4 regions of the Halalkalibacter kiskunsagensis genome follow, and region 3 is predicted to be linked to each of the others. Evidence: predicted binding sites of a transcription regulator. Region 3 holds the regulator's gene; each other region holds the start of a gene.
The links. Region 3 encodes Rex, which represses fermentation and respiration genes when NADH is low (regulators of the CRP and FNR family bind a similar motif). Its sites were predicted from a motif close to TTGTGAAATATTTCACAA; they were not measured.

Region 1 (7,922 bases), on a different contig from region 3:
TGATGTAGTTGTGATGGTTGGTTTCGGTGGTGGTTTAACATGGGGATCAATTTGTTTGAGGTGGGGAAAATAACTAGTTAAAAAAGGGGAGGATCCATTTGAAAAAAAGAGTTGTTATTACAGGGGTAGGAGCGGTCACGCCATTAGGAAATAATGTTTCTACTACATGGGAAAATATAAAAATGGGAATTTCAGGCATTGGTCCATTAACAAGACTTGATTCAGAGCAATTTAACGTTAAAGTTGCAGGTGAAGTTAAAGACTTTGTTCCTTCAGAATTTATTGATGGAAAAGAAGCTAGAAGAATGGCTCGTTTTACCCAATTTGCAATCGCTGCTAGCAAAATGGCACTTAATGATGCTGAACTTACTCTCGGGGGAGATGTTGATCCTGAACGAGTCGGTGTATGGATTGGTTCAGGCATTGGTGGTTTAGATGCATTTGAAGAACAGCATAAACGTTTTTTAGATAAAGGACCAAAACGAGTTAGTCCTTTTATTATTCCTATGCTTATACCTGACATGGCTTCAGGTCGAGTATCGATCGAAGTTGGAGCTAAAGGATTAAATAACTGTTCAGTTACGGCATGTGCTTCAGGAGCTAATTCAATTGGAGATGCATTTCGAGTTGTTCAAAATGGTGATGCGGATGTTATGATTGCTGGTGGTACAGAAGCGGCGATTACTGACATGACGATTGCAGGATTTCAAAATATGACCGCTCTTTCTACGAACCCAGATCCGAAAACAGCGAGTCGCCCATTTGATAAAAATCGGGATGGCTTCGTCATTGCTGAAGGCTCAGGAATTCTAATTTTAGAGGAACTCGAGCACGCACTAGCACGTGGTGCAAACATATATGGAGAAATGATTGGGTATGGGGGAACAGGTGATGCCCATCATATTACAACGCCAGCTCCAAATGGGGAAGGTGCACAGCGCGCGATGAAATTGGCTTTAAAGGATAGCGGTGTATCATTAGAAGACGTCGATTATGTAAATGCACATGGGACAAGCACTCATTATAATGATTTATATGAAACAACGGCGATCAAAGAAGTGTTTGGTAAGCAGGCTTACGATCTTTCCGTTAGTTCTACGAAATCGATGACAGGGCATTTACTTGGAGCGGCAGGTGCAATTGAAGCGATATTCTCCTTATTATCAATGAGTGATAGTATCCTACCACCAACCATTAATTATGAAACACCAGATAAGGAACTTGATTTAGATTACGTTCCAAATCATGCAAAAGAAAAAAATGTAAATGTTGTTCTATCTAATTCCTTAGGGTTTGGTGGGCATAATGTTTCCTTGATATTTAAAAAGTTTTAGAGTAGTTCTAAAAAGGTAAAAACCAATTTTTGAAATTGGATATGGCTGAGCACGCTACGTATCTCCAAGGAGACACTCCTTGGAGATACGTAGTGGATACGCTCATTGCTTCGTGAAGTTCCCAATAGGTAAAACAACCTTTTGAAAATACCTCTTTAGCATTTAATTTCTGCATTTTTTCGTTGATAGTAGTACCAATTTAATAGAATAGAAATACCATAGAAACCAATAAAGAAATACAACGCTGTAATTGGAGTACCTGTAGTGGATACAGACCATCCAAATAGTTGCGGGATGAAGAAAGATCCATACGCTGCAAATGCCGCCGTAAATCCTAAAACAGGAGCTGCTTCTTTAACAGGAAAGATAATTGGAATCATTTGGAATGTGGATCCAGATCCCGCTCCAGCAGCCATAAATAAAAGAAGGAATGATAGTAAGAATCCAACAAAATGTTGTTGACTGATAAAGTAAATAACAGAAAATGCTCCAAGTGCCATAACGACAAGAACATAAGCTGTTACTCTAGCGCCACCAAATTTATCAGAGATCCAACCACCTATAGGACGGAACGCGGCAGCCAAAAAGGCACCAAGAAATGCTAAAGCAACATATTCAGGAAATTGTGAACGAAGTAATAATGGAAATGCTGCACCGTACCCAATAAATGAACCGAATGTTGCTACATATAAAATGGTCATGATCCATGTGTGTTTACGTTTCACAATGATAAATTGGTCTTTAACTGATTGCTTAGATGTTGGAAGATTATCCATTCCGAAATAAGCAACAATTGTCATTACAATAATCGGAATCACCCATATGAAGGCAGCATTTTGTAACCAAATTTCTTGGCCATTCGGTAATAACTGCCCCTCACCACCAATAAAAGCAAAGGTTCCTACTGTAATAATAAGCGGAGTAACGAATTGAACAACTGATACCCCCATATTTCCTAAACCTCCATTAATTCCAAGGGCTGTTCCTTTTTCTTTTTTCGGAAAGAAGAAACTTATATTTGCTAAAGCAGATGAAAAGTTTCCTCCACCAAGACCACATAGAGCTGCTAATAGAAGCATCACCCAAAAAGGGGTTTCGGGATTCTGAACTGCAAAGCCAATCCCTAGTGTTGGGATGATGAGAATTCCAGTAGAAAATACAACCCAGTTTCTTCCACCAAACTTCCCAACTGCAAATGTATAAACGAACCGTAATGATGCACCAACAAGTCCTGGGATAGCCGCTAACGTAAAGAGTTGTTCATCTGTAAATGCAAAGCCAATATCATTTAATCTTACCGCTACAACCGACCAAATTTGCCAAACAATAAAAGCGAGCATTAATGTAGGAACAGAGATCCATAAATTACGTTTCGCATGTCTTTTTCCTTCTTTTTCCCAAAATTCTTTGTTTTCTGGATTCCATTCTTTAATTCTTCCCATGCTGATATCCCCCAATAATCTATTGATATATTTCAGATGCTTCTTTTGATTACATTCCAAATCATACAAACTTAAATCGAATCTGAATGTGATGTTTGTCACACGGTAACAAAACTAACTTTTCTAACAAGGTGGTTTTACAATAATAATAAGATGAGGGAAGTAGGGATATAGGTATAAAAGGTTACTGATTTTTCACCTAAATATATTTATTAAAGGAAAAGTCATGAACATATTGTGAACTGATGAACAATTAATTGTTAGTGTGATCTTTCTCACTTAATTGTTACGTTTTATGCCCTACAATGAGCAATAGAAACAAACATTGTGAAGTATTGAACAAATCGGAGGGATTGAACATGGGAAAGAAACAATTAGTCATGATCGGGAACGGGATGGCAGGTGTTCGTGTCATTGAAGAAATATTGAAGCTTGATTCTGACTTGTACAATATTACGATATTTGGGAAAGAACCTCATCCTAATTACAATCGAATTCAACTATCAAATGTTCTTCAAGGAAATACAACATTTGAAGAAACAATTATGAATGATTTAACCTGGTATGAATCGAATCATATTCAGCTTTTCACTGGAGAAGCAATTACACGAATTGACACGGAAAAACAGGTAGTTTTTTCTAATAAAGGTAGACATGTAAAATATGATGAATTAATTCTTGCAACAGGGTCTTTACCCTTTATTTTGCCCGTACCTGGTGCAGATAAAGAAGGTGTCATAGGCTTCCGTGACATTCAAGACTGTGCAGAAATGATTCAAACGGCTAAACAATATAAAAAAGCCGTTGTGATAGGAGGAGGACTTCTTGGATTAGAAGCAGCAAAGGGCTTAATTCACCTTGGTATGAAAGTTGATGTCGTTCATTTAATGGAACACTTAATGGAACGTCAACTTGATGCCATTGCATCCACTATGTTGAAAAAAGAATTAGAGCAACAAGGCATGAATTTTCTAATGGAAAAAGCGACGGTAGAATTGACTGGAACTGACCGTGTTGATGGAATTCGGTTCAAAGACGGCACCGAGGTGGAAGCGGACTTAGTCGTTATGGCAGCAGGTATTAAACCAAATGTAGAGTTAGCAAAACAGAGTGGAATCTACGTAAACCGAGGAATTGTTGTAAATGATTTTATGGAGACTAACCTTCCACATGTGTATGCCATTGGTGAATGCGCCGAGCATAGAGAAATCGTTTATGGTCTAGTCGCTCCTCTTTATGAACAAGGAAAGATTCTCGCTCAAACTCTTTGTAATCAGAAAGACCAAAGATACGAAGGGTCAATTACAGGTACACAATTAAAAGTCTCAGGGGTGGATCTGTTCTCAGCTGGTGAAATTTATGACGATGAATCATCGAAATCAATTGTCGTTCACAATGAATACGAAGGCGTTTATAAAAAAGTTCTGATCAGAGCTCACCGAATTGTTGGTATTGTGTTATACGGAGATACAAAAGATAGCAATCGCTTGTTTAAAATGCTAAACGAAAAACAAGATGTTTCTGATTGCACTTCGATTTCATTCCTTCAATCAGGTGGGACAGAAACAAATGATATTGCAACGATGCCAGCTGATGAAATTGTATGTGGGTGCAATGGTATTAACAAAGAAACGATTGTCAATGCCATTCAACAAGATGGAGTAACCACTGTCGAGCAAGTTGGAGGATGTACAAATGCTGGTCGTTCATGTGGACGATGCAAACCAGTTATTCAAGACATCATTGCGTACACTCTTGGTGACGAGTTCGCACATACTGCTGGTAAAAAGACGGTATGTAATTGTACAACATTAAGTCGTGATGAGGTGGTTGAGGAAATCAATGAAAAAGGATTAACAACCATTAAAGAAGTAATGCACGTACTAAACTGGTCAACTGATGAAGGGTGCTCTAAATGTCGTCCAGCTCTTAATTACTTTTTAGGTATGGTGTATCCGGACTATCGAGATGAAAGAGATTCGCGCCTAGTGAACGAAAAAATGCATGCGAATATTCAAAAAGATGGAACGTATTCAGTCATTCCAAGAATGTACGGCGGTGTTACAACAGCGAAGGATTTACGGAAACTAGCTGATGTCGCTGAGAAATACAATGTACAATTACTGAAAATTACAGGTGGACAACGAATTGGATTATATGGTCTTGAAAAAGGTCAGCTACCTGATGTTTGGGAAGAATTAGGGATGCCGTCTGGATATGCGTACGGAAAAACGTTACGTACAGTGAAAACATGTGTTGGAGCACAGTTCTGTCGCTTTGGGACACAAGATTCTATGAGTTTAGGAATAGAGTTAGAAAAACGCTTTGAGCGTCTTGATACGCCACATAAAGTAAAAATGGGTGTATCTGCTTGCCCAAGAAACTGCGCAGAAGCAGGGATTAAGGATGTCGGAATTGTAGGGCTTGATGGTGGATGGGAAATTTACGTAGCCGGTAACGGGGGGACCGACCTACGAGCTGGGGACCTACTGTGTAAAGTAAAGACGGAAGAAGAAGTGTTCGAAATTACTGGAGCTTATTTACAATATTATCGTGAAACGGCATTGTATTTAGAGCGAACTTCTAGTTGGGTAGACCGTTTAGGGTTGGAACATGTAAAAGAGGTTGTTTTTAATGAGGAGAAAAGAAATGAGTTAAACATACGTCTAAGCAAAACGCTTGCTCGTTATGAAGAGCCATGGCAAAAAGCGATAGAGGATTCATCTATTCGTGATGCTTATTATACAACACGTGAAATCATGAAAGTGTAAAAGAAGAAGGGAGAGATTTTCAATGATTCACAATGGAATACGTATAAAAATTGCTGATTATAATCAGTTACCAAGTATGGTTGGACAGGTGTTTATGGTCGGACAAGAGGAAATAGCGGTATTTCGCCTTTCAAATGGAATAGTTCGAGCGCTTAAAAACAAGAGCCCTCATCCAAAAGGGGGAAAACTAGCTGACGGTCTTGTGAGTGGTGAATATATTTTTTGTCCGATTCATGATTGGATTATTTCACTCATTGATGGAAAAGTTCAAGCGCCTGACAGAGGAAGTGTACAAACTTATCCAATAGAAGTAGAGGGAAACAACGTTTATCTTATCTGGTAAAACAGGGATCAAATTCATCATTTTGTCACGAATAACAATTGATTTGTGATATTTATCACATTCATATACTGTTAAATCTCATAAACTAATAAGTGTAAGGTATTAAATGTCATCGCAAGACAATCACAAAGATAGGTGTAAATTTACTAATCATGTAAACGTGAGCACCTATTATTGTGAAAGTATTCACATTGAAGGTATGAACGTACATCGCAGATAATTTGAGAGAGCGAGGAAAAGTAAATGAACTATTGGAGAACATTTAAACAAGGAAAATGGCAAAGTGACGTAGATGTCAGAGACTTCATTCAACGGAATTACAGGTTATATGAAGGGAATGATACATTTTTAGAACAAGCAACAGATCATTCCTTACAATTATGGGATCAAATTATGGATCTTAGTAAAAAGGAACGCGAGAACGGCGGCGTTGTAAATATGGATACATCGATCGTTTCTACGATTGTATCTCATGAGCCTGGCTACTTAAATAAAGAATTAGAACAAGTAGTTGGATTGCAAACAGATGAACCGTTTAAGAGATCACTTCAACCTTTTGGTGGGGTACGAATGGCTGCGGATTCGTGTAAAGCTTACGGATATACGCTTTCACCTGAAGTGGAAGAAATCTTCACAAACTATCGCAAGACTCATAATCAAGGAGTATTTGATGCTTATACACCTGAAATGAGATTAGCACGAAAAGCTGGGATCATCACAGGCCTTCCAGATGCCTACGGTCGTGGTAGAATTATCGGAGACTATCGAAGAGTAGCGCTCTATGGTGTTGACTATTTATTAAATCAAAAGCAAGAAGAATTAAATACTACTGGCTCAACGATGACAGAAGAGGTCATTCGTGAACGTGAAGAATTATCTGAACAGATTAGAGCCCTACGTGAATTAAAAGAAATGGCAACGTCGTATGGGTACGACATCTCAAAGCCGGCAGAATCAGCAAAAGAAGCGTTTCAATGGTTGTACTTTGCTTATTTAGCAGCAATTAAAGAGCAAAATGGTGCAGCAATGAGCCTAGGACGAGTTTCAACGTTTTTAGATATTTATATTGAGCGAGATATACAAGAAGGGACGTTAACAGAGGTTGAAGCTCAGGAATTAGTCGATCAGTTTGTTATGAAACTACGCCTCGTTAAGTTTGCGAGAACACCAGATTATAATGAACTATTTAGTGGTGACCCTACTTGGGTAACTGAATCCATTGGGGGTGTCGGAGTTGATGGAAGAGCGTTAGTTACAAAAAGTTCGTTCCGGTTCCTGCACACATTAGATAATTTAGGGCCAGCACCCGAACCAAACTTAACAGTATTATGGTCAAATCAATTGCCAAATAACTTTAAAGATTATTGTGCAAACATGTCAATTAAAACAAGCTCAATTCAATATGAAAATGATGATCTGATGAGAGCAAGTTACGGTGATGATTACGGAATTGCGTGTTGTGTAAGTGCGATGAAAATAGGAAAACAAATGCAATTTTTTGGAGCTCGTGCTAATTTAGCAAAAACACTATTGTATGCGATCAATGGTGGGGTTGATGAAAAACTTAAAATTCAAGTAGGACCATCTTTTTCACCAATTACAGACGAGTATTTAGAATACGAAAAGGTTGTTGCCAATTTTGATAAGGTGATGGATTGGTTAGCAGAACTGTATATGAATGCACTTAATGTGATTCACTACATGCATGATAAATATAGTTATGAAAGAATTGAAATGGCCCTGCACGACAAAGAAATCATTCGCACGATGGCTTGCGGGATTGCAGGATTATCGGTAACGGCGGACAGTTTAAGTGCAATCAAACATGCCAAAGTAAAAGTCATTCGCGATGAACAAGGAATTGCTGTCGACTATGAAATCGAAGGGGATTACCCTAAATATGGAAATAACGATGATCGTGTCGACGATATTGCCGTGTCGCTTGTGAAATCCTTTATGAATAAATTGAAAAAACATAGAACGTATCGAAATGCGATACCAACAATGTCTGTCTTAACGATTACAAGTAATG
Region 2 (6,371 bases), on a different contig from region 3:
TCTACCTGCCTATTTCAGTGTGCGAAAGTTGAGTTATTATATAAAAAATTTATACGGTGGAGATCACTAGTGTTGCATAAATTTTGACGGAATTTTCAGTTTATATATTCATCCTGCTTAGAGCCAAAAAGGTAAATACCCATTTAAATGTGGCTCTATCCATTTGAAAAACAACTCAATCGCCCAGCGTGATTTATACATCTCTGAAATTTCTTCGGCACTCAAATCAAAACGGTTGGTGATTAAGTGAAGCTCATTCCCTTTTGTATCAAGTACTTTCAGAAGGCGAAAATAGTTTTTAGTACGGTTTTGAGCTTCGAGCTGTGCGTAGAGTAATAATTTTAAAATGGATTCCGTCGTAAGTTTTTTCGTATAAAAATCTAATTTCAATGTTTTCACTTGATCATCAAATAATTCGAGATTTATCGGTGAAAACCATTGTCCAAATGAAGTTTTTCGTGTAATCTTATCCATGCGTATGGTCCTTTATTATTGGATTTGGACGGGATTACCACCTAACTTATCCATTATAAAGGACTTTTTCTATGCACAAATACAGATGATTGAAGATTTTGAGTCTTTTTAATATTGAAAATAACTTAATACAACGCTAGTGATTGTATATAAAATATTTATAGTTTTTACTGGAAAGTAATTGTCATCTAAAAAAGAGCGCCCAAATTTCAGGCACTCCTTTTAGATGACTCTGAGTAGACAAACACTAGTCATCAATTACTTCACGGTCAAAAATTTCACCTTGTTTTTCTATTTCCATTTCTTCAATTTGTCCATTCTCTTCTTCAATTTCTACTTCTTCAATTTGTTCCCCTTCTTCAGGTACCTGATCATTTCCACAACCCGCTAATGAAAAAATAGAAAAAGTTAAGAATAATACGGCCAAGTATTTTTTCATTTATTGTAACCTCCTTTTTTTTATTGTTTTCCCACCTTCTCAATATTATTTAGGTTATTATAAAATTCTTTTAATCAAACATAAAACATCCTCATTTATCTATGATACGGTTCACAAACCTAAATGAAGTTTTTATTTTGAATTGGCGATTCTCATTTAATCCATTCCATTGCTCTGATTGATTTTCAACGGAAATAACTATAAAATCCAATAAAAAGAAGCTTGTTGAATTGTTTGTTTCAGTTGTTGGTACCGCTAAATAATTAGTAACTGAGATTTACACTTTTTATCATTTAATTAGTTTAAAAACTGTAACATACAAGTATACTAGCATGTTATTATATTAGCAAAGGGAGGTAAAGCTATGGAATTAATAATTGAAGAAAAAAATACAAAAAGTTCTATTAGAGACTTTGTTTATCATACGTTAAAAATGAATATTATTAACCTGCATCTAAAACCAAACCAATCGATTTCTGAAACTGAAGTATCTAAGGCTCTAAATGTTAGCAGAACCCCTGTTCATGAATCATTTTTGAAATTATCGCAAGAAGGACTTTTAGAAGTATTTCCACAAAAAAGTACGGTTGTATCTTTAATTGATTTGGCTTTGGTAGAAGAGGCTCGATTTATGCGTGAACATATGGAGAAAGAAATTATCAAGCTTGCCTGTATTGACTTTCCTAACAAAGAAATACAAAGTTTAAAAGAAAACCTCAAGAAACAACAAATTTGCTTAGAAGAAAAGGAGTATGTTCGTTTATTAGAGCTTGATGAGGAGTTTCATAAAACTATTTTTAAAGGTTGCAGAAAACCACGAATTTGGTCTGCTATTCAGCAAATGAATTCAGACTTAAATCGATTAAGAATGCTTAGACTCATTGAGAACTATAAGTTGGATGACATTTTCAAACAGCATCAGATAATCTTAGATTCGATTATTAAAAAAGACCCAGAAAAAGGTATTTCAATTATGACTGAACATCTTCGTCTAGTCGAAATTGAAGGAGAAGAAATCAAAAAAAATAACCCTGGATACTTTAAGGAGAAATAAAATACTTCTACCTACTTAGCCCTTCCTTTAGTTACGTTAGGCTCTAGCTTACTAGGGTTCGTACTCTATAAAAAACCGCATTGAAGTTTTCCCGAAAAGTAAAAAAGGTGGAGTCTTCCCTGTTCTTGGGCAAGATTCCACCTTATACTCCCATTCAAATATTTGGATTGTTAACTAAACTCCCGAAGATCCATCATCATTTGTTAATCTCCTCGTGGACGTTTACACTTTCTACCACATCAATATTTAAGCCATGTTCTTCCGCTTGTTTTTTTACATCTACTATTTTATCCATTGGCCATTTTTCGCCTGCTGGAACGTCATGAACTCTTGCTGACTTTTGAACCATATGTTTTATTACATCTCTATATGAAAAATTTAGAACATTATAACCACTTTCCTTATTTCATTCGGAGCATTTTCAATTAATGAAATGGCTTCATTTATCTCATCAACAGAAAATTCATGTGTAACCATGTCCTTAATCCCTAGAGATCTTTCATTAAATAATTTTATAACTTCAGGAAATTTATCCGTCTGAAGGCGAGATCCAACAATTGTAACTTCCTTCTTTGTAATGGGAAGTTGTGAGACATTAGAAGTGGTCGTATCAAAACCTAGTACCACAACACGCCCCGCAGGAGAAACTAAATCAACTGCATCTTCAAACGTTCTTGGAATACAAACAGCATCGATAACCACGTTAGGGCCTTCACCATTCGTTAGAGTGAGCACTTCTTCTTTTACATTCATTCTACCCGCATTAATCGTTACATCAGCACCCCATGATTTTGCAAATTCCAACCTATCATCACTTAAATCTGTAATCATACACGTTGCACCAATTGACTTGGCAATTTTCAAACAACAAAGACCAATTGGACCAGCCCCCATAATAAGGACTGTGTCGCCTTCTTGAACATTGCCACGCCAATTTGCCTGAGCACCGATCGTAAATGGTTCGACTAAAACAGTCTCTTTCCAACTTAATTCTTTATTTACTTTATGGACCAAATAATCTGCCATCACAAGATACTCTTGCATTCCTCCGTCAAGGTGAACTCCGTATACTTCCAATTCATTACATACATTTCTTCTTCCCTTTCGGCATGCATAACATTCTCCACACGGTTCTATCGGTTCTATGACAACCTTATCACCGACAGAAAGGTCAGTAACGGCTGCACCAATTCCCTCCACTTCCCCAGTGACCTCATGCCCTATAATTCTCGGCAAAGTAGCTAATGGATTCGTTCCGTGGTAAATATGCATATCAGAGCCACAAATGCCAACCATTTTCACTTTAACCAGCACTTGATTTTTTTCTTTTATGACAGGTTTTTCTTTTTCAATAATTTCAAGTTTATGCGCTCCTGTTACTTGGACAGCTTTCATACAACAACTCAACTCCTTCAATTAGTTAAACAAACTAGGTAAGAAAAGTGTTAATTCTGGGATATAAGCTACTAATAGTAGGACAAAAATACTTACACATAAGAATGGGATAAGCGCAATTGACGTTTTACCAACTGATACTTTTCCTATACTAGATGCAACGAACAGACATACACCTACTGGAGGTGTAGATAAACCAATTATTAAACCAAGTACCATAAGAACACCAAAATGAACAGGATCCATTCCAACACTCATTGCTACAGGTAATAAGACTGGGAATAAAATGACTAGTGCAGCAATTGTCTCCATAAATGTACCGACAAACAGCAATAGTAGGACAATAAGCAAGATTACAATTATTTTATTATCAGAAATAGTTAAGATCGTATTAGCAACAAGTTGTGGAATTCTTTCACTTACTAAAATCCAACCAAATAGGTTTGCCAAACCAACGAGTATCATAATAGAAGCTGTACTTTTCATTGATGCCAATAAAATAGAAGGAATTGCTTTTACTTTAAGATCCCTGTATACAAATAAACCGACTACCAACGCATAAACGACAGCAACGATAGAAGCTTCAGTAGGAGTAAAATAGCCACCCAGTATTCCATACATGATTACGACTGTCATCATTAATGCCCAAAACGCATCAATAAATGATTTCCCAATAACAGACATCTTTTGTCTTTGGCCTTTTGGATAGTTACGTTTTACAGAAATAATATAGACAGCGATCATTAAACCGATGCCCAAAATAACACCTGGAATAGCACCTGCTAAAAATAAGTCACCGATGGAAACACTTGCTAATGTCCCAACAATAATTAATGGTAACGAAGGTGGTATAATCGGACCAATCGTAGAAGAAGAAGATGTTACTGCTGCAGAAAAGTCTGCGTCATATCCTTGTTTTTTCATTGCCGGAATCAAGACCGAACCGATACTTGCCGTGTCAGCTAAAGCAGTACCTGAAATTCCTGCAAACCCCATAGATGAGCCAACATTTGCAAGACCTAAACCACCTCGAATATGGCCAAGAATATTATTAGTAAAGTTAATAATTCTGTCCGTAATTCCTCCTGCATTCATTAAATTACCTGCTAGAATAAAGCCAGGAATACATAAAAGAACAAAGGAGTTCAGTCCACCAAACATTCTTTGTGGAATAATCGATAAAGAGATATCAGCCATTAACAAGTATATAATCGAAGAGATACCTAAACTAAAAGCAATTGGGACTCCAAAAAAAATTAATAAAATAAAGGATACAAATAAAACAAGCGCTAACATTAGTTTTCACTCCCCCTTTGGAGGCCTTTAAAATAATCAATCATATGAAGAAAAGCATAAATTCCAATGAATAGCATGGAAATCGCAATACATGCATGAATGATCGACATATCAATTGTCATTGTTGCAGATGTTTGTCCACGTCCAATTAGGATAAATTTATATCCCCAATAGGTTACAACTGCACATAATAAAACAATTAATAAATAAACAAAACCCTCATATATCTCTCTAATTCTCTTAGGAAGAAAGATAAGTAGTAAATCCACATTGATAAACTCTTTATCCCTTAAAGCTAGTGGGGCACCAAAGGATATAGCATATAGAAATAAGAACCGTGATAATTCTTCTGTCCATACAAATGAATATGGTAGATAGCGGGAAACAATTTGGATAACTACAACAATAATTAGGGCTGCAAACGTTAATATTGTCGCCGTCTCCAGCGTGCGGTCTAATAGTTTTGTACTCCTCACTTTTCTCATTCCTTTTTCAATAAATTAAAGGCATACCACTCACTTCTCCATTTTTCTTATGATAGTAAGTGGTATACCTTTTCCTTTAAATGTTACTATTGCACTTCAAGAATTTGCTCATAAAGTGAATACTGTTCTTCAGTTAAACTTTCTTGAATTGCAGGTAGCATCGCTTCTCGGAATGCATCTTGGTCAACATCATTATTGAATGTCATGCCTCTTTCAATCAATTCATCTCTATAGTTACTAAATTCTGTATCAAATAGTTCTTTACCATATACTTGAGCTTCTTCAGCTGCTTCCATAACTGCTTCTTTCAATTCATCAGATAATTTCTCAAATTGCTCATTACCTACTAAGATATAAATCCAAGAATAAACATGTTCTGTTTCATTTACATAATCTTGTACTTCAGCAAATCCAGCACTATGAATTAAATCAAGCGGGTTTTCTTGTCCATCAATGACCCCTTGCTGTAAGCCAGTAAATACTTCGTTAAAATCCATCACTTGTGGTCTTGCTCCAGCTTCTTCCCAAACACTTAAGAATAAAGGAACATTTGGTACCCGCATTCTAAATCCAGCTAAATCTTCCGGAGTAGAAATCGGACTGTTAGATGTTAAGTTACGTGGTGCACGAGTATGATAATAAAGTGGTGTCAACCCAACTTTTTCAATAATTTCTTCTTCAATTCCTTGACCAATCTCACCTTCAATTACATTCACTAAATGTGCTTCATCTCTAAATGCATAAGGAACAGCCATTAATGCTGCTTTAGGTGACCAGTTAGCCATCGTTTCTCCAGAGATCACTAAATCTGCTGTTCCTGCTTTTATACTATTAATGGTATCCGTTTCTCCACCAAGTTGGTTATTAGGATAAATCTCAATCTGAATCTGTTCATTTGTTTTTTCACTTACTAACTCACCAAATCTCTCAGCCGTCTTATGCCACAAATGATCTTCATTAGCAAGATGTCCAAATTTCCAAGTAATTGATTCTACAGCTTCTTCTTGAGCCGCTGCTTCATTTTCTTCTGGTACAGGTGAAGCCTGATCAGATCCACAAGCTGACATGACAAACATTGCTGCGAAAACTGCTGGTAAAAATTTAAATTTCTTCATTAATAAAGCCCCCTAATGTTTTATTTTAATAGTTCAGTATTCAACATTTCATTCCTCTTATTTCTTATCTAACATACTTGTATACTAGTATGTTTTGAAAGCGTTGTCAACAA
Region 3 (7,922 bases):
ACAATAAATGGAAAAAGAACGAAGTAAGAAAAAGAAAGGCCAACTAAAAGCAAAATAAACGCAAACGGAATATAGGCCAGTGTTGCCTTTTGCTCCTTTTCATGCAAACCAGGGCTGACAAACGCCCAAAGCTGAAACAAAATTACTGGAAAGGTAATGATAAGCGCACTTGCAAAAGCAAATGTCATAAAAATCCGAATCGGATCTGTCATTTTAAATGCATTCATCGGCAAATTCTGAGCCGTTGGTGTACTTTGTAAGTATGTGATAAGTGGTGCAGCTAAAAAGAAGCCGGCAATGAGCGCCACGACAAAGAAGATTAACGTTATAATGATTCTTCGTCTAAGCTCCACAATGTGGTCCATTACCGACATGTCTCTTTGTTCCATTTATAGACCCTTCCTACTTAGGCTTTATCGTTTTCTTTTTTCTTGTTATCATCTTCGTCTGCTAAGCCTTTTGTTGCATTTTTAAATTCACGTAAAGTATTTCCAGCCGCTTTTCCTAACTCTGGCAACTTCTTCGGACCAAATATTAGTAATGCAACGATTGCAATTAACGCAATGCTGCCTGCTCCTAATCCACCCATAGGTAGCACCTCCTTGTCCTAATTTTGATTATAGAGTTTATTCAAATAGATGGCAATGGCCTCTCTCACACGGACTTAAAAGATGTAGTGGCTTCACTCATTGCTTTGAATCTGTATAAAAAGGAATAAAACACTCCTTTTTATACAGACTCTTATAAAGGATAATGCTTTAAAAAATAAACCAATGCCTGTAATTCAACAGATAAATCGATATGGTGTACCCGTACCGTTTCTGGCACATCCAACCTAGCTGGTGTAAAGTTTAGTATTCCTTGTATGCCTGCATCAACTAATTGATCCGCGATCTTTTGTGCAGGGGCTTGAGGTACAGTCAAAATTGCAACAGTAACTTCCGGGTCGATGACATCTTGCAAGTCTTTTAAATGATGCACGGTGACTCCACCAACTTCATCGCCAATCTTACTTTCATCCACATCGAAAGCCATGACAATTTGCGTACTATTATTTTTTGAGAAATTGTAGTGTAAGAACGCTGTACCTAAATTTCCAACACCTACAAGAATCACCTTTGTTATTTCATCTTGATCTAATGTTTTCCGGAAAAAAGATAGTAAATAGTTCACATTATAACCGTACCCTTTTTTTCCGAGCGCCCCAAAATAAGAAAAATCACGCCTAATGGTTGCTGAGTCAACTTTTACCGCCTCGCTCAACTCCGTTGAAGATACTCGTTGTTTCCCCGAGGCAGAAAGATTTTCCAAGAATCGATAGTATAGTGGTAAACGCTTTGCTGTAGCCTGTGGAATCTTGGTCTGATCAATTTTCATCCATTGCCTCCTTTACCGTTTTCCTGTAAGACGTATGGTTATTGTACACTATTTCACAGGGTTTGTAATCGGTTTACATTGTTGTTCATGAAGTTGTTGAAAGATAGAATCTACGATACACTAGAGTTACCGAAAAAAGGTCGATTTTCACCTTTTTTCGGTAACTCTAAGCAGCGTGCGGAGCCATTGCCACTTTCAAATAAGGTCACTTTTTTACATCTATTATAGTTAGTAAGGAATGAACATTCATGATTGTCTTACAATGTATAAATATATCAAAATCATTTGGCGTCGATCCTATTTTAACAAATATTAAGCTTGATATCCAAACTGGTGAACGCGTTGCACTTGTTGGACGAAATGGTGCCGGGAAATCAACATTGCTGAAAATTATCGCAGGGCAACTTTCGTATGATAGTGGACAAGTGATGATGCCTAAAGGAACTGAACTTGGTTACCTTGCTCAAAATACTGGACTAGAATCAGAATTATCGATTTGGGAAGAGATGTTAACTGTATTTGCCCCCTTACGTAAAATGGAAAAACAAATACGCAATATGGAACAGCAAATGTCTGATCCTGATTTACTAGCAAGTCAATCTCGTTATGAAAAACTATTGAAAGAATATGATCAACTTCAGCTTACTTTTAAAGACAATGGTGGCTATCAATATGAAGCTGACATTCGTGGCGTGCTCTCAGGGATGAACTTTGCAGATTTTGATTACAACACAAAGATTTCCACTTTAAGTGGTGGGCAAAAAACAAGACTTGCCCTAGCAAAGTTATTATTAACTAAGCCTGATTTGCTTATTCTTGATGAGCCGACCAACCATCTTGATATTGCAACGTTGACATGGCTCGAGCAATACTTAATTAACTATCGCGGCGCTATCCTTATCGTTTCTCACGACCGCTATTTTCTAGATAAAATCGTTACAGAAGTTGTCGAGATATCAAGGACAAAATCCACTAAATTTACTGGGAACTATAGTTCTTATCTTGAGGAAAAAGCCAAGCGCTATGAACTTGAATTAAAACAATATGAAAAACAACAAGATGAAGTCGCTAAGCTTGAGGACTTTATCCAACGAAATATTGCGAGAGCCTCAACAACCAAACGAGCACAAAGCAGACGGAAACAATTAGATAGGATGACCTTACTAGATCGACCAGCTGGATCAGAAAAGTCTGCTTCCTTTTCTTTTACAATTGAGCGTCAAAGCGGAAATGAAGTATTACGAACGACCGATCTTCATGTTGCTTATGGAGAGGAAACGATTTTTCAAAGTTTAGATTTAGCGATTGACCGTGGTGAAAGTGTTGCTTTAATTGGACCAAACGGGGCAGGTAAGTCGACACTATTAAAGGCTTTAATGAAGAACGTTCCAATAAAAAACGGAACGATTCGCTTCGGCAGCAATGTAACCGTAGGGTATTATGATCAGGAACAAGCCAATTTAAAGTCAAATAAGTTGGTTCTTCATGAGCTATGGGACGACCATTCTCTCCTTCCAGAAAAAGAGATTCGGACCGTTCTAGGAAACTTTCTGTTCAGTGGCGATGACGTCTTAAAACCTGTTTCCACTTTAAGTGGCGGTGAAAAAGCTCGACTTGCACTTGCCAAACTCATGATAAAAAAAGCCAATCTGTTAATTCTCGATGAGCCGACGAACCACTTGGATCTCGATGCAAAGGAAATTCTTGAGAATGCATTAATTGATTATCCTGGTACATTGTTATTTGTCTCTCATGACCGTTATTTCTTAAACAGACTTGCCACCAGAATGGCTGAGCTTGTTGACGGTGAGATCACAAATTATCTTGGAGACTATGATTATTATGTTGAGAAAAAAGATGAGATGAAGCAACGAGAATTGCTGATCCAACAAGAAAAGGGACAAACAATTTCTTCCTCTTTAGAAAGTAACCAAGCCGATAAACGCTCCTATGAACAAGACAAAGAAGCAAAGAAAGCCGAACGACAACGTTTAAGAAGAATTGAAGAAATTGAAAGCCAAATTGATACACTTGAATCGACCTTAGCACAAAAAGAAGATGACCTATGTGACCCATCTATTTATTCTGATCACGAAAAGGCGCAGACGCTCCAAACAGAAATTGACGAAGCAAAACAAACAATTGAAACACTAATGGAAGAATGGGAACAACTGCAAGAATAATTAGGTTTGGGTTAGCCCCAGCCAGATTCACTTCGTTAAACCGCAGTGGATCTGGCTGGGGGCTGGCCTTTTTTACTTTTTCCAGAACTTCTTTGATAATACAGGTTGGTCAGACCCTGCCTATCCACTTACATGTATCTCTTTGCCATCAGAGGTGATCACAATGGTTTGATGTTTGCTTGTTGTGTATACATGGCTGCCACTTTGTTCGTATCGTTTCATGACTCGTTTGCTTTGCAATATATTGGCACTTATGATCGTGTATTTAGGGTTTACAGCGTTAATAAATTGTCTAGATGATGAAGTAGAATCCCCATGATGAGGAGCGTCAAGCAAATCAACGTTTAATAACTCTTTTTTGGCTGCTACCAATTGTTTCTCTTGTTTCTTATAAAGGTCTCCAGTAAATAAAAACGTATTATCACAATAGGTGACTTTTAAGACGAGTGATAAGTTATTAATATCAGCGGTAGATAAGTGTTTCTCTTTCGCAGCACTGTCTAAATCTTCCTCAGAAGGACTAATTACTTCCACCTCAACATCCTCACCTAGAGTAAACCGATCCCCTTCCTTCACATATTGATAGGGTATCTTCTGCTTTGTAAGAAGGTTCGTAAAATCTACATAGGTTTTAGTAGAATGTTTGATGTTTGGCATTAGCAATACACCGATATCCAACGAATCTAAAATGGTTGAGAAGCCTCCGATATGATCATGATGCGGATGCGTGGAAATGACATAATCGATTTGATCAATTTGCATTTGTTTTAAATATCGATCCAATTGCTGTCCTGTTTGTTCCATCCCTGCATCAATGAGCATCCTTTTTCCATCAGGACTTTCTAATAGAATGGCATCTCCTGACTTTTTGTCTGCCTCTAAATAAAAGTATCGTATTTCGAGCTTGTCTGCATCATTTGTTTGCGCAAATCCGCTAGTTGGCGCAATGATTGAAATGATGAGTAAAACGATGAAAAACCACCATCTTTGTTGACTGTTCATATGATCAATCCTCTTCCAAAAGTCTTGTAAAAAACGTGTTAGTAAAGGTTTCTCAAATATACACATAATTATTAGATCGTTTACCAATAAGCTTGTCTTTATTATCTTCCTCAATGAGCAAATGCCAAAACAAACATTCACATAACTTACTAATATACGTCTTTTTCAGCACCCTCGAAGCAACGTGCGGCTTTCAGTGGCCTCCTTTTTCAGTCATAATCGTTATGCTTTCTCCATCTGAGAGAATTAATACATTTTCCGCTCTACTTGTGGCAATGACTTCACTACCACTTTTCTGATAGCGGTTATACACTCGTATACTTTGAAGAATATTAGCACTTATCATTGTGTATTTCGGACTAACAGCATTGATAAATGCTTGCGATGAGGAAGTACTGTCTCCGTGATGAGGTGCATGCAACAAATCGACATCTAGTTTGTCTTTCGTTTGTTTTATCAATTCTTTTTCCTGCTTCTTGTAAATATCACCTGTGAATAAAAACGTATTGTTACGATAAGTGACTTTGATTACGAGTGAAAGATTATTTACTTCTGCTGTCGATAGATTACGTTTATTTCGAGCTTTCCCTAATGCCGTAAAGCTAGGGCTTACGATCTCTACTTCCACTTCATCCCCGAGCATAAACGTATCATTCGCTTGTACGTACTGCGTCTTAATCTTTTTTTTATTACTAAGGTCGATAAACGTTTTGTACGTTTGAGTGGTATGTGGCAAATCCGGCATTAAAAGGACCCCTATTTGTTTAGAATGAAAAAGGGTATGATACCCACCAATGTGGTCATGATGCGGATGTGTTGCCACAGCATAATCTAGTTTTTCTATATTTAATTGATTCAAATAATTATCTAACTCTTGTCCGGTAGCAACCATACCAGCATCAATTAACATCGCTTCCCCATCAGGACTTTGAAGCAAAATCGCATCTCCCGACTTTGTATCTGCCTTTAAATCCAAGTACCTAATTTGCAACATCCCCATATGCTTTGTTTCATCAAATAGCTCAGCTGTTCTGCTTGGATCCGTTTCTACCTCTATGGCCATTGAGGTCGATTCCGCTTTTATAAATGTAACCATAGGATACATACCAACAAATAAGAAAATTAGTAACAGAAAGATTCTTATGTTCACAAACAGGCGATAACTCACATTCTCCCCCCTTTTTTCATCCAATCTAGTTTTTCAAGAGAAATTGTAAAAGGTTGTCCAAAAAGGTTCACACCCCCTTTTTGAACAACCCTGAAAAAGAAACAGACCCTTATCCTTTTGTTATAGTAGGAAGTGCTACTTTAAGAAATTGTTCTGGATCATTTGTTGTTATTTGCATATGTTTAGAAAACTGGCCAAGTTTCTCAATTACTTTGGCATCATCAACCGTCCATGCTCCGACTCGTATGCCTTTTTCAATAAGTGACTGCACTAATTCCTCTGTAATAAAAGCATAGTGCATTGAAATACTACTTGCTCCTGTATGTACTAACTGTTCCAATACCAATGTCGGGCGTCCCAAAATGATCAAACCTGTTTCTATGTTTGAATCGAGCTTTTTTACATTCACTACACTTTCATGATCAAAGGATGCGACCAATACTTGAGAGTGCATGTCATATTTCTTAATCAAATCAACAACTGCTTTCTCAAGACCTGAATAAAACTCACCTGTTTGTTTTAATTCAATGACAATTCTACAAGTGGTAGGTTTAAATAACTCAAATACTTCTTCTAATGCAGGAATCTTCTCTTCGGAGAAAGAAGAACTAAACCAACTTCCAGCATCTAAGCTACGTAGCTCCCAAAACGTACAATCCTTTACAAGTCCAGATCCATTTGTTGTCCGTTCTAAAGTATGGTCATGGATGACAACGGGAATGCCATCCTTTGATAAATGAACGTCTAGTTCGACTGCGTACATGGGTGGTTCTTGCAAAGCTAATCGAAACGCCGCTAGTGTGTTTTCCGGTGCTTTTGATGACCAACCTCGATGGGCAATACATTTCATATTGGCTTCTCTCCTTTATCATATGTTGCTTATTTAACCCCTGTGTAGACAAACGCTCGAATGATCTGACGTTGAGCAAAAAAGAATGCAATTAAAATCGGAATGACAAGAATCATATTACCAGCCATTAAGATATTCCAAGCGACTCCCCCTTCGACTTGGCGAATTTTCGTAATCCCAATTGGAAGGGTTCTTGCTGCATCTGAAGTCGTCATGACCAAAGGCCAAAAATAGTCATTCCAGTGCGTAATAAAACTAAATAGGGCAAACGTGATAAGGACTGGCTTCGCTATTGGAATCATGATTTTCAGAATGATTTTCCATTCACTCGCATCATCAAGCCGAGCTGCTTCAAGTAACTCCTCTGGCACTTGTTTGAATGACTGACGCAATAAAAAGATTCCAAACGCACTGGATGAAAACGGAAGGATTAATGCCCATAATGTATCAAGCAACCCCCATGCACTCATCTGCAAATAAACCGGTAAAAAGATAAGCTGAGCTGGAATCATTAACGTGATCATTGTAAGACCAAAAAAGAATGAATCACCTTTAAATTTATAACGAGCAAAGGCATAAGCTGCCGGAATAATCGTACACATTTGCAAAAGGAGAATCCCGATCGATACGATTGAACTGTTTATGAAATACGTTAGAAATGGACCTGAATTCCACGCTTTACTGAAGTTGTCCCAGTTCAATTGTTCTGGTATCCATTTAGGAGGAAAAATAATCGTTTCTCCTAATGATTTAAACGATGTTGAAATCATCCATACAAAAGGCATCGCAAAAATGCAAACGAGAATTACAAGTCCAATTCCATTTACTACTTTTAAACTGGCATGTCTCTTCATATTTCTCTCCTTTAACGGTAATGAACTCGGCTCGCTAACAGCCTAAAATAAACGATCGTTAACAAACTAATCACGAGTAATAGAACAACACCTGCAGCTGATGCATAGCCAATTTTGAAAAAACGGAACCCATTTTCATAGATGTAATAAACAAATGTATTTGTTGAATTGATCGGTCCACCTTGAGTCATAATGGCGATTGTATCAAACACCTGAAACGATCCAATCATACTGATGACCGCTAAGAAGAAGAGCGTTGGCGATAGCATCGGCAATGTAATTTTATAAAGAATGCGAAATGGACTGGCTTCATCTAATTGCGCTGCTTCATACATATCCTTTGGGATGCTTTGCAAACCTGCAATGAAAACAAGTGTATTAAATCCAATTCCTTTCCACACCGCCACTAGAACTAAAGAAAACAAAGCTGTGTCTGGATGCGTTAACCACTCTATTTTCGCTATTCCTACCAATCCCAAAAACCAGTT
Region 4 (7,922 bases), on a different contig from region 3:
ACAGCCATAGGTGTGGAGTGTTCAAACAAGGTCAAACTCATCATAACAAGCATCGCTAAGAAAACACCATCTAGCTGATTACTTGCGACAAGGTAGCCCCCCGTTGCTAGTACTGCCCATGAAATCAATAACGCGCTCGCCATATTAACAGATTGATTGGCAACCTCGCGAGTCCCCTCTCGCTCTTGCTCTTTAATATAAGCGTTCGAAGCATCGTTCAATTGTAGATCTTTCTCTTTTAATTTTTGATGAATCTTTAGTTCTCGAAACCCTTGCAACCACTCTGTCACTTCTGTTGACATATGTGAGCGTTTCTCTCGTATGCTGCTCCCACTCTCTTTCTGTTTCTTAGCAAACCAGGCTGGAATGATGAAGCCTGTTAGACAGAGTCCGATTGCTAACAAAATCACGACCTGAATTGAATAAAAACCAACAAAGAAAATGGTACTGACAAACACCGTGACCATAATAATTGGTGGGTACACTACACGCAGAAAAAAGTTTTGAAGTGCCTCGACATCTCCAACAATACGTGCTAGTAGATCCCCACTACGATGTTTTTGCAACGAGTTAGGTGCTTTTGATTCAAGCCTTTCATAAAAATACACGCGTAAATCACTCAGCATTGTAAAGGTGGCCCGATGAGAATAATAGCGCTCGGCATAACGGCTCCCCGCACGCAAAAAGCTTCCTATTTTTACAACAGCAACCATGGTGATTAACACATAGAGTGGAGTCTCAAGCGCAGCTCTTGAGATCAAATAACCGTTTGCCGCAAACAAACCGACCGCCGTCATGCCCGCGATGTATCCAAACATAATCGATAAGATCACGTCTTTCTTTTTTCTCATAATGAAACCGGTGATATCAAACAGCTCTTTCATCACTTTTCCTCCTCTCTTTGTGCAGAGAACAGTTCGCGATAGGACGGGTTAGATTCCTTTAGATACTCATGTGTGCCTTGTGCTAGTAATACTCCTTCTTCAAGAAAGAGAATATGGTCTGCATCTTTAATCGTTTGCATGCGGTGAGCAACGGTAATGATCGTGGATGTTTTGGAGAGCTCTTTCATCGATTCGTGAAGCCGTTGCTCTGTAAAGAGATCTAGTCCCGTTGACGGTTCATCAAATAAGACAACCGACGGATGTTTTAAGAAGGCACGTGCTAACGCAACTCGCTGCTTTTCGCCTCCCGAGAGACCTCTTCCACCTTCACCAATCACTGTGGCATACCCGTTTGGTAAAGATTGAACCATCTGATCAATACCCGCCTTTGCAGCTGCTTTTCGGATTTCATCCTTTGTTGCTTGAACTCCTAGAGCAATATTTTCTTCAATCGTCCCTGCAAATATATAAGGATGCTGGGTAATGTAACTAATATGACCAAACCACTCATGCTCTGCATAATTAAAACGATCATGACCATCCACTAAAATAGTGCCGGACGTCTGTGGCAATAGTCCAGCTATGACATGGAGAAGGGTTGTTTTGCCAGATCCACTCTTTCCGACAATTGCAACTTGACTGTATGGCTTTATCGAAGCTTGAATCTTTTTTAACATAAACCCATCTGCATCATATTGAAACTGAACATTTTTCAATTCAATTGTCCGAGGACCATCAGGCATCTTATTTGCGCCCCAGCTTGCTGAACGATCTTCTTTCTTAAGCTCATCCTCAATTTTCACCGCTGCTCCCATGCTACTTCTCCCCGCATGAAATGCACTACCTAGGTCTTTCAATGACGTGAAAAATTCAGGAACTAATAAAAGAATGAAAAAAGCAGTAAAGAAGGATATTTCATTAAACACGACAAGTCTAAGACTAAGCTCCAATGCTACAAGTCCAATGCTAAGCATTGAGATGAACTCAAGCATTAAAGACGATGTAAAAGCTACCTTTAATATTGCCATCGTCGTGTCACGAAAGTCCAAGCTACTCCGTTCAATGACGCTTTTGTAATGTCGCGATTTTCCGTATAGCTTCAAACTGACTAATCCTTGAAGCGTATCGAGAAAGCGCCCCGAGAAAGCTGACAAACTGTCAAGCTGAGCCTCTGACTTCCGTTGTGTTAATCCACCTACAATTGCCATAAATAGTGGGATAAATGGCGCCGTCACTAAAATAATAAGACCCGAATATAGGTGCTGACTAAACACAACGACCAAAATGATAAGTGGTACGACCGATGAGACAATCCGTTGCGGGACATATTTGCTGAAATAGCTATCAAGCTCATCGACCGCATCCATCATCACACTGACTTTCTGCCCTAATTGACCTTTATACGACGCGGATAACGTCTGACTAGCGTACGATTTTAACAACCTTTTTCTAAAAACTGCTTTCACATTCGCAGCCATCGCCACACCGATTTTTCCGTTCCCATAAGAAAGTGAGACTCTTGCTAGTAGCACCACCATTAACCCAAGTAACATAGGGAATACTTGATCAAACGTTTGTTTAGCTAAAAACAGGTCATCAACAATCGTAACAATCATGTATGATTGCAACACGATCAACACACCTAGCATGATGGCCAAAACAAATAGAGAATAATATCGTCCCTTCTGCTCGGATGCCAGCTTTTTAAGTGATTTCATTGTTAATCCTCATACTTTGTGCTTTTAGCAGCCACAAAAAAGGTAAGGACCATTGCTAGCACGACAACGAGAAGCGGTGCATAAAACAATAGAAAATTGTGCATGACAGGCGTCCTCCTTAAACTTTGCCTTTTTGAATGTAAGGCTTGTTCATAATAAACAGTTTAAATACTAAATAGAGCGATGGAATAAGTAGCAATAGCCCTAAGACAAACACTGTAATAAGTGCATAAGCCATCGTCTCGTTTGTGAAGCCATCATAAATCGTTAAATGCGGATACAACAAATAAGGATAGCGGGAGATCCCGTAACTATAAAATGCTAAGGCGAACTGCAAGACAACGAATATAAATGATTTTCCATATTGTCCTTTTTTCAACAGCCACAAACTTATTAGAAAGCATAAAAACGATAGGGCGAATACCCACCAAAGTGATAGCAACCCATCATAGTGAGAAGGGTTATGCCACTTCATCTCAATAATAATTCCAAGTGCTGTCACAATCGTTGGAAAGCTCCAAATCCATGTGTATCTTCGAAATAATTTTAGTGCCTTCATATCTTTGGCAACAGAAGAATAATAGGCTAAGAAGCTTGCTGAAATAAATAAGACACTTACGAGACTTAATAACACAATGGACCAAGCAAATGGACTTGTAAATAAAGCAACATAATCTAGTTCAATACTTCCTGTTGCTGTCTCACGAATAAATCCTCCTTGAGACACAATTAAAGCGGTAGACAGGGAGGCCGGGATCAACACCCCAGTTACACCGTACATTAGTGTATAGCCAACATGCCCCTTCGTCCCATACGTACCAAAAGCATAATAGCTTCCCCGTAGTGCTAGTAAGATGATAGAAATACTAATCGGAATTAATAGTACCGTCCCAAAATAGTAAGCAGTACTAGGAAAAAAGCCAATCATCCCGACAAAAAAGAATACTAAGAACACATTCGTAATTTCCCAGACAGGAGACAAATAACGCTGAATGACTGAGTTTACAATATGATGTTTTCCAGTCACGATCGTTGAAGCATTAAAAAAACCAGCTCCAAAATCAATCGACGCAACAATGACATAGCCAAACAGGAATAACCATAAGACCGATATTCCTAGAAACTCAATCGTCATTTCGCAACACTCCTTTGTTCATTCGACAGTTCCTCTAGTTCACGCTCGACTGGATTATTTTTAAACATGCGCGTTAGTACTACCGCCGTTCCAATCAGTAAAATGATATACAACACAGCAAAAGTAATGAACATCACTCCGACATAAGGCGAGTCCGTGGCTCCTTCAGCTGTTGTCATGAATCCTCGCATAATCCAAGGTTGACGTCCTACTTCTGTAAACCACCATCCAGCTTCAATTGCAACCATTGCTAATGGCCCCGAGAGGACAAGCAAGAAACGAAACGCTCGTGTTCTTATAAATTGCCAGTTACGTGAAAGTGCAATCCAGTAAAGCAAAGATAGCACAGTAAGCCCAATTCCAATTGAAACCATGATATCAAAGAAGTAATGAATCTCATACGGCGGGTGAAGTTCTTCAGGAATATCATTTAACCCTGTCACAACACCGAATGGGTTGCTGTGTACAAGAAAGCTAAGTGCGTAAGGGATCTTGATCGCATACTTCACTTCATTTGTTTCAGTTAACACACCATAAAGAACAAGTGGTGCTTCTCCTTCAGTTTCAAAATGCCATTCTGCTGCAGCTAGTTTTTCAGGCTGATATTCTGCTAGATACTTCCCTGATAAATCACCAACAAGGGCAGTCGCTATTGAAAAAATGAGCGCGACCTTCATCGTTAGCGCAAGTGCCTTACGATGATATTCGTGGCGATTCCCTTTCATTAAATGAAAAGCAGCAATCGATGCAAGAATGAAGGCTGTTGTCATATAGGCCGAACTTAACACATGCGCCACTTTCGTCGGCATGGCCGGGTTAAACATCGCAACAAGTGGCTGAATATTCGTTAATTGTCCATCAATTAGTGAAAAGCCTTGCGGTGCATTCATAAAGGCATTTACTGATGTAATAAACAAGGCGGACATTGCTGACCCTAAGACAACGGGAGCAAGTAAATAAAAATGAGTCTTCGGGTTTTTAAACCGATCCCACGTATACAAATAGATTCCAAGGAAAATCGCTTCAAAGAAAAACGCGAAAGTTTCCATAAATAACGGCAACGCGACGAGCTGACCTGCAAATTCCATAAATCTAGGCCAGAGTAGAGCTAATTGCAAGGCAATGGCTGTACCTGTTACGACCCCAACAGCCACACTTATGACATATCCACGTGCCCAGCGCTTCGCAAGCAAAAGATAATGCTCATCATTTCTTTTTAATCCAAGCCAGTGGGCAATGGTGATTAATATTGGAACACCGACACCAACTGTAGCAAAAATGACATGCACAGATAACGTCAACATCGTTAAATAGCGACTAAACTCAACTGATTCCATCTTTCTCCTCCTCTTCATTTGTTTCTTTTGGAGATATAAATATTGTATATGCGAAATGTATGTGAATTACATCACAAATTAAACAATTTTGTTACAGAAGAGTGAGAATTTGATGGCATAATCTATTCTATTGAAGGAGAGTGACAAAAGGCACTTACATTAGCTAGCCCCTGAGAACTAGTTGTTCGTTACTAATAAAAAAAAGTGAAAAGTCTTATCGATCACTCGATAAGACTTTTCACTTCTAAACATTCACAGGGGCGCTAATTTCGCTATTTCGATATTTCGGTAACCATTCCCCATGCGCTTCAATTAACTCGTCACACATAGCAATGATATCATCCATCGAGAGCTCAGAATTGGTGTGCGGATCCAAAAGCGCCGCTTGGTAAATATGTTCTTTCTTAAGAGTTGTAGCCGCTTCAATTGTTAATAACTGTGTATTAATATTTGTACGATTTAACGCTGCTAATTGTTCCGGTAAATCCCCGACATAACAAGGAATAATCCCACTTCTATCAGCAACGCACGGTACTTCAACACAAGCATTTTCCGGTAAATTTGAAATTAATCGACCTGTATTCAGGACATTTCCACCGAATTTAAATGGGATGTTCGTTTCCATTGCTTCTATTATATAAGATCCATATTCATGGGATCTTTCATGCGTTAGTTGAGTGTTGTTCACCATTTCTTCTCGCATACTTTCCCATCTTTCTATTTGGTCGACGCAACGGCGTGGATACTCATCTAATGGGATGTTGAAACGTTCGATCAACTCAGGGTACCGATCTTTTATGAAATACGGGTGATACTCAGCATTATGCTCCGATGACTCTGTTACGTAATACCCAAATTTGTCCATCAGTTCGAAACGTACCATATCATCATGTTTTGTTTTCTGTTTTTCTTTTGCTCGCTTTTTAATTTCAGGGTACAAATCTTTCCCATCTTTTTTCACTTCTAACAGCCAAGCCATATGGTTAATCCCAGCAATCTTCTCTTCAACCCCTGTTGGGTCCATGTCGAGCGATTTAAATAAGTGATCTGTACATACTTGAACGCTGTGACACAATCCAACCGTCTTCACATTTGTATGACGAAGCATCGCACCTGTGAGCGTTGCCATTGGATTGGTGTAATTTAAAAACCATGCATCTGGACATACTTCTTCCATGTCTTTAGCAAAATCAAGCATTACAGGAATCGTACGTAAGCTTCGAAAAAGTCCGCCGATGCCGATTGTATCAGCAATCGTTTGGCGCAATCCATACTTTTTAGGGATTTCAAAGTCAATCACCGTACTTGGCTCATAGCCACCAATTTGAACGGCATTTATGACATATTTAGCTCCTCGCAACGCTTCTTTTCTATTTAAATACGCTTTCACTTTGATCGTTTGATTATATTTACTAGCTAAGTTTAGTAACATTTGCTCTGAATCTTTTAATCTAGTTTCATCAATATCATGAAGGGCAAACTCAAATCCATTTAATGCAGGTACAAACATACAATCTCCTAAAACGTTTTTTGCAAATACAGTACTTCCGGCCCCGATAAAAGTAATTTTTGACATGTGATGTCCTCCTAATTAAGTATATTAATGTAGTTTATTACTAGCACTGAAAACTATCCTTTTACTGAACCCGATGATAGACCAGCAATAAAATATTTTTGTAACAACAGGAATAAGACAATCATAGGTAACGATGACATTAATGCTGCTGCTGCTACTAAGTTCATATTGTTTTGGTTTTCACCAAAGAAACTAGCTAACGTTACAGTAAGTGTATGCACACTTTTATCTTGCAGGAAGAAAATGGCAAATTGATAATCATTCCATATAAATACACACGAAATAATTAAAACGGTAGCTGTCACTGGCTTTAATAGTGGAAATACAATTCTAAAGAATGTAACTAGTGTACTAGCACCATCTATTTTTGCTGCCTCTTCTAATTCTTTTGGTATCGTCGATCGTATGAAACCTGCATATAAAAAGATTGTCAATGGTAAAAAGGCAGCAACGTTATTAAAAATGGCTATTTCATGTGTATTGATCATCCCCATTTTTACAACTAATTGATATAAAGGGACCAACGCAGTTAAAGGCGGAATAACCATAATTCCAATGAAGATGTAGTATACAAATTTATTTAACCTATTCTGAACTCGAGCTAATGGGTAGGCCGCCATCGAACCAACGAAAATCAGTAAGATAGCTGCACCAAATGTAATGATAGTGGTATTTAAAAAAGCATTCGTTAAATTCGCACGCTCCCAAGCTCTTACGAAATTCTCCAATGTAAAATAATCAGGAAATAGCCATCTTGAACTAAAATCATTACTCACTTTTAGCGCGGTTGTGCTCAAAATATAAAATGGAATGATGTGAAAAATAGTTATACAAAGAGCAATAGCTGTCAATAATGCTTTTTTACCTTTACTCATTCTGTCCATTACGCTTCGACCTCCTTACGTTTGAAGTAAATCAGGGCCATCAAGCTAATAATGAGAATGATTGTTGCCATTAAAACCCCTTGTGTTGCTGCATATCCTGCATCCTGTCTTCTGAAATAGAGTGAATACATAAAGGTAGACATTGATTGCGAGGCATTTCCAGGCCCTCCACCGGTTAGTGAGATAATTACATCAAACAGCTTCAAGCCACCGATTACATTCAAAACAACGTTAATCGTTATAGCTGGCATTAATAGAGGCAGGGTAATATTTTTAAACTGCTCAAAAGCCGATGCACCATCGATCGTAGCTGCTTCATAAAAATCTTTAGATATACTTTGTAAGCCAGCTAAATAAATAATCATAGCTATTCCAACAAACTGATACG

Region 1: SLH51_RS14580 (NarK family nitrate/nitrite MFS transporter) is a predicted target of Rex. The motif match lies at 3,012-3,029, and genes of this name have one in related genera.
Region 2: SLH51_RS24115 (LptM family lipoprotein) is a predicted target of Rex. The motif match lies at 1,013-1,030, and genes of this name have one in related genera.
Region 4: SLH51_RS21475 (cytochrome ubiquinol oxidase subunit I) is a predicted target of Rex. The motif match lies at 5,134-5,151, and genes of this name have one in related genera.

The regions. Positions count from the first base shown of each region.
Region 1 is NZ_JAXBLX010000024.1:2,938-10,859, forward strand. It holds gene SLH51_RS14570 (beta-ketoacyl-ACP synthase III) at 1-73, shown strand, start outside; gene fabF (beta-ketoacyl-ACP synthase II) at 99-1,334, shown strand; gene SLH51_RS14580 (NarK family nitrate/nitrite MFS transporter) at 1,490-2,776, opposite strand; gene nirB (nitrite reductase large subunit NirB) at 3,136-5,547, shown strand; gene nirD (nitrite reductase small subunit NirD) at 5,570-5,890, shown strand; gene pflB (formate C-acetyltransferase) at 6,134-7,922, shown strand, end outside.
Region 2 is NZ_JAXBLX010000085.1:44-6,414, forward strand. It holds partial or broken gene SLH51_RS24670 (DUF4372 domain-containing protein) at 142-474, opposite strand; gene SLH51_RS24115 (LptM family lipoprotein) at 722-913, opposite strand; gene SLH51_RS24120 (GntR family transcriptional regulator) at 1,278-1,967, shown strand; partial or broken gene SLH51_RS24125 (mannonate dehydratase) at 2,173-2,295, opposite strand; gene SLH51_RS24130 (zinc-binding alcohol dehydrogenase family protein) at 2,346-3,362, opposite strand; gene SLH51_RS24135 (TRAP transporter large permease) at 3,384-4,658, opposite strand; gene SLH51_RS24140 (TRAP transporter small permease) at 4,658-5,134, opposite strand; gene SLH51_RS24145 (TRAP transporter substrate-binding protein) at 5,230-6,258, opposite strand.
Region 3 is NZ_JAXBLX010000060.1:18,108-26,029, reverse strand. It holds gene tatC (twin-arginine translocase subunit TatC) at 1-389, opposite strand, end outside; gene SLH51_RS22170 (twin-arginine translocase TatA/TatE family subunit) at 407-589, opposite strand; gene SLH51_RS22165 (redox-sensing transcriptional repressor Rex) at 742-1,377, opposite strand; gene SLH51_RS22160 (ABC transporter ATP-binding protein) at 1,626-3,560, shown strand; gene SLH51_RS22155 (ComEC/Rec2 family competence protein) at 3,681-4,562, opposite strand; gene SLH51_RS22150 (ComEC/Rec2 family competence protein) at 4,756-5,730, opposite strand; gene SLH51_RS22145 (glycerophosphodiester phosphodiesterase) at 5,840-6,580, opposite strand; gene SLH51_RS22140 (carbohydrate ABC transporter permease) at 6,610-7,434, opposite strand; gene SLH51_RS22135 (carbohydrate ABC transporter permease) at 7,446-7,922, opposite strand, start outside.
Region 4 is NZ_JAXBLX010000055.1:14,790-22,711, forward strand. It holds gene cydC (thiol reductant ABC exporter subunit CydC) at 1-884, opposite strand, end outside; gene cydD (thiol reductant ABC exporter subunit CydD) at 884-2,602, opposite strand; gene cydS (cytochrome bd oxidase small subunit CydS family protein) at 2,605-2,706, opposite strand; gene SLH51_RS21470 (cytochrome d ubiquinol oxidase subunit II) at 2,721-3,737, opposite strand; gene SLH51_RS21475 (cytochrome ubiquinol oxidase subunit I) at 3,734-5,074, opposite strand; gene melA (alpha-glucosidase/alpha-galactosidase) at 5,319-6,650, opposite strand; gene SLH51_RS21485 (carbohydrate ABC transporter permease) at 6,704-7,534, opposite strand; gene SLH51_RS21490 (carbohydrate ABC transporter permease) at 7,534-7,922, opposite strand, start outside.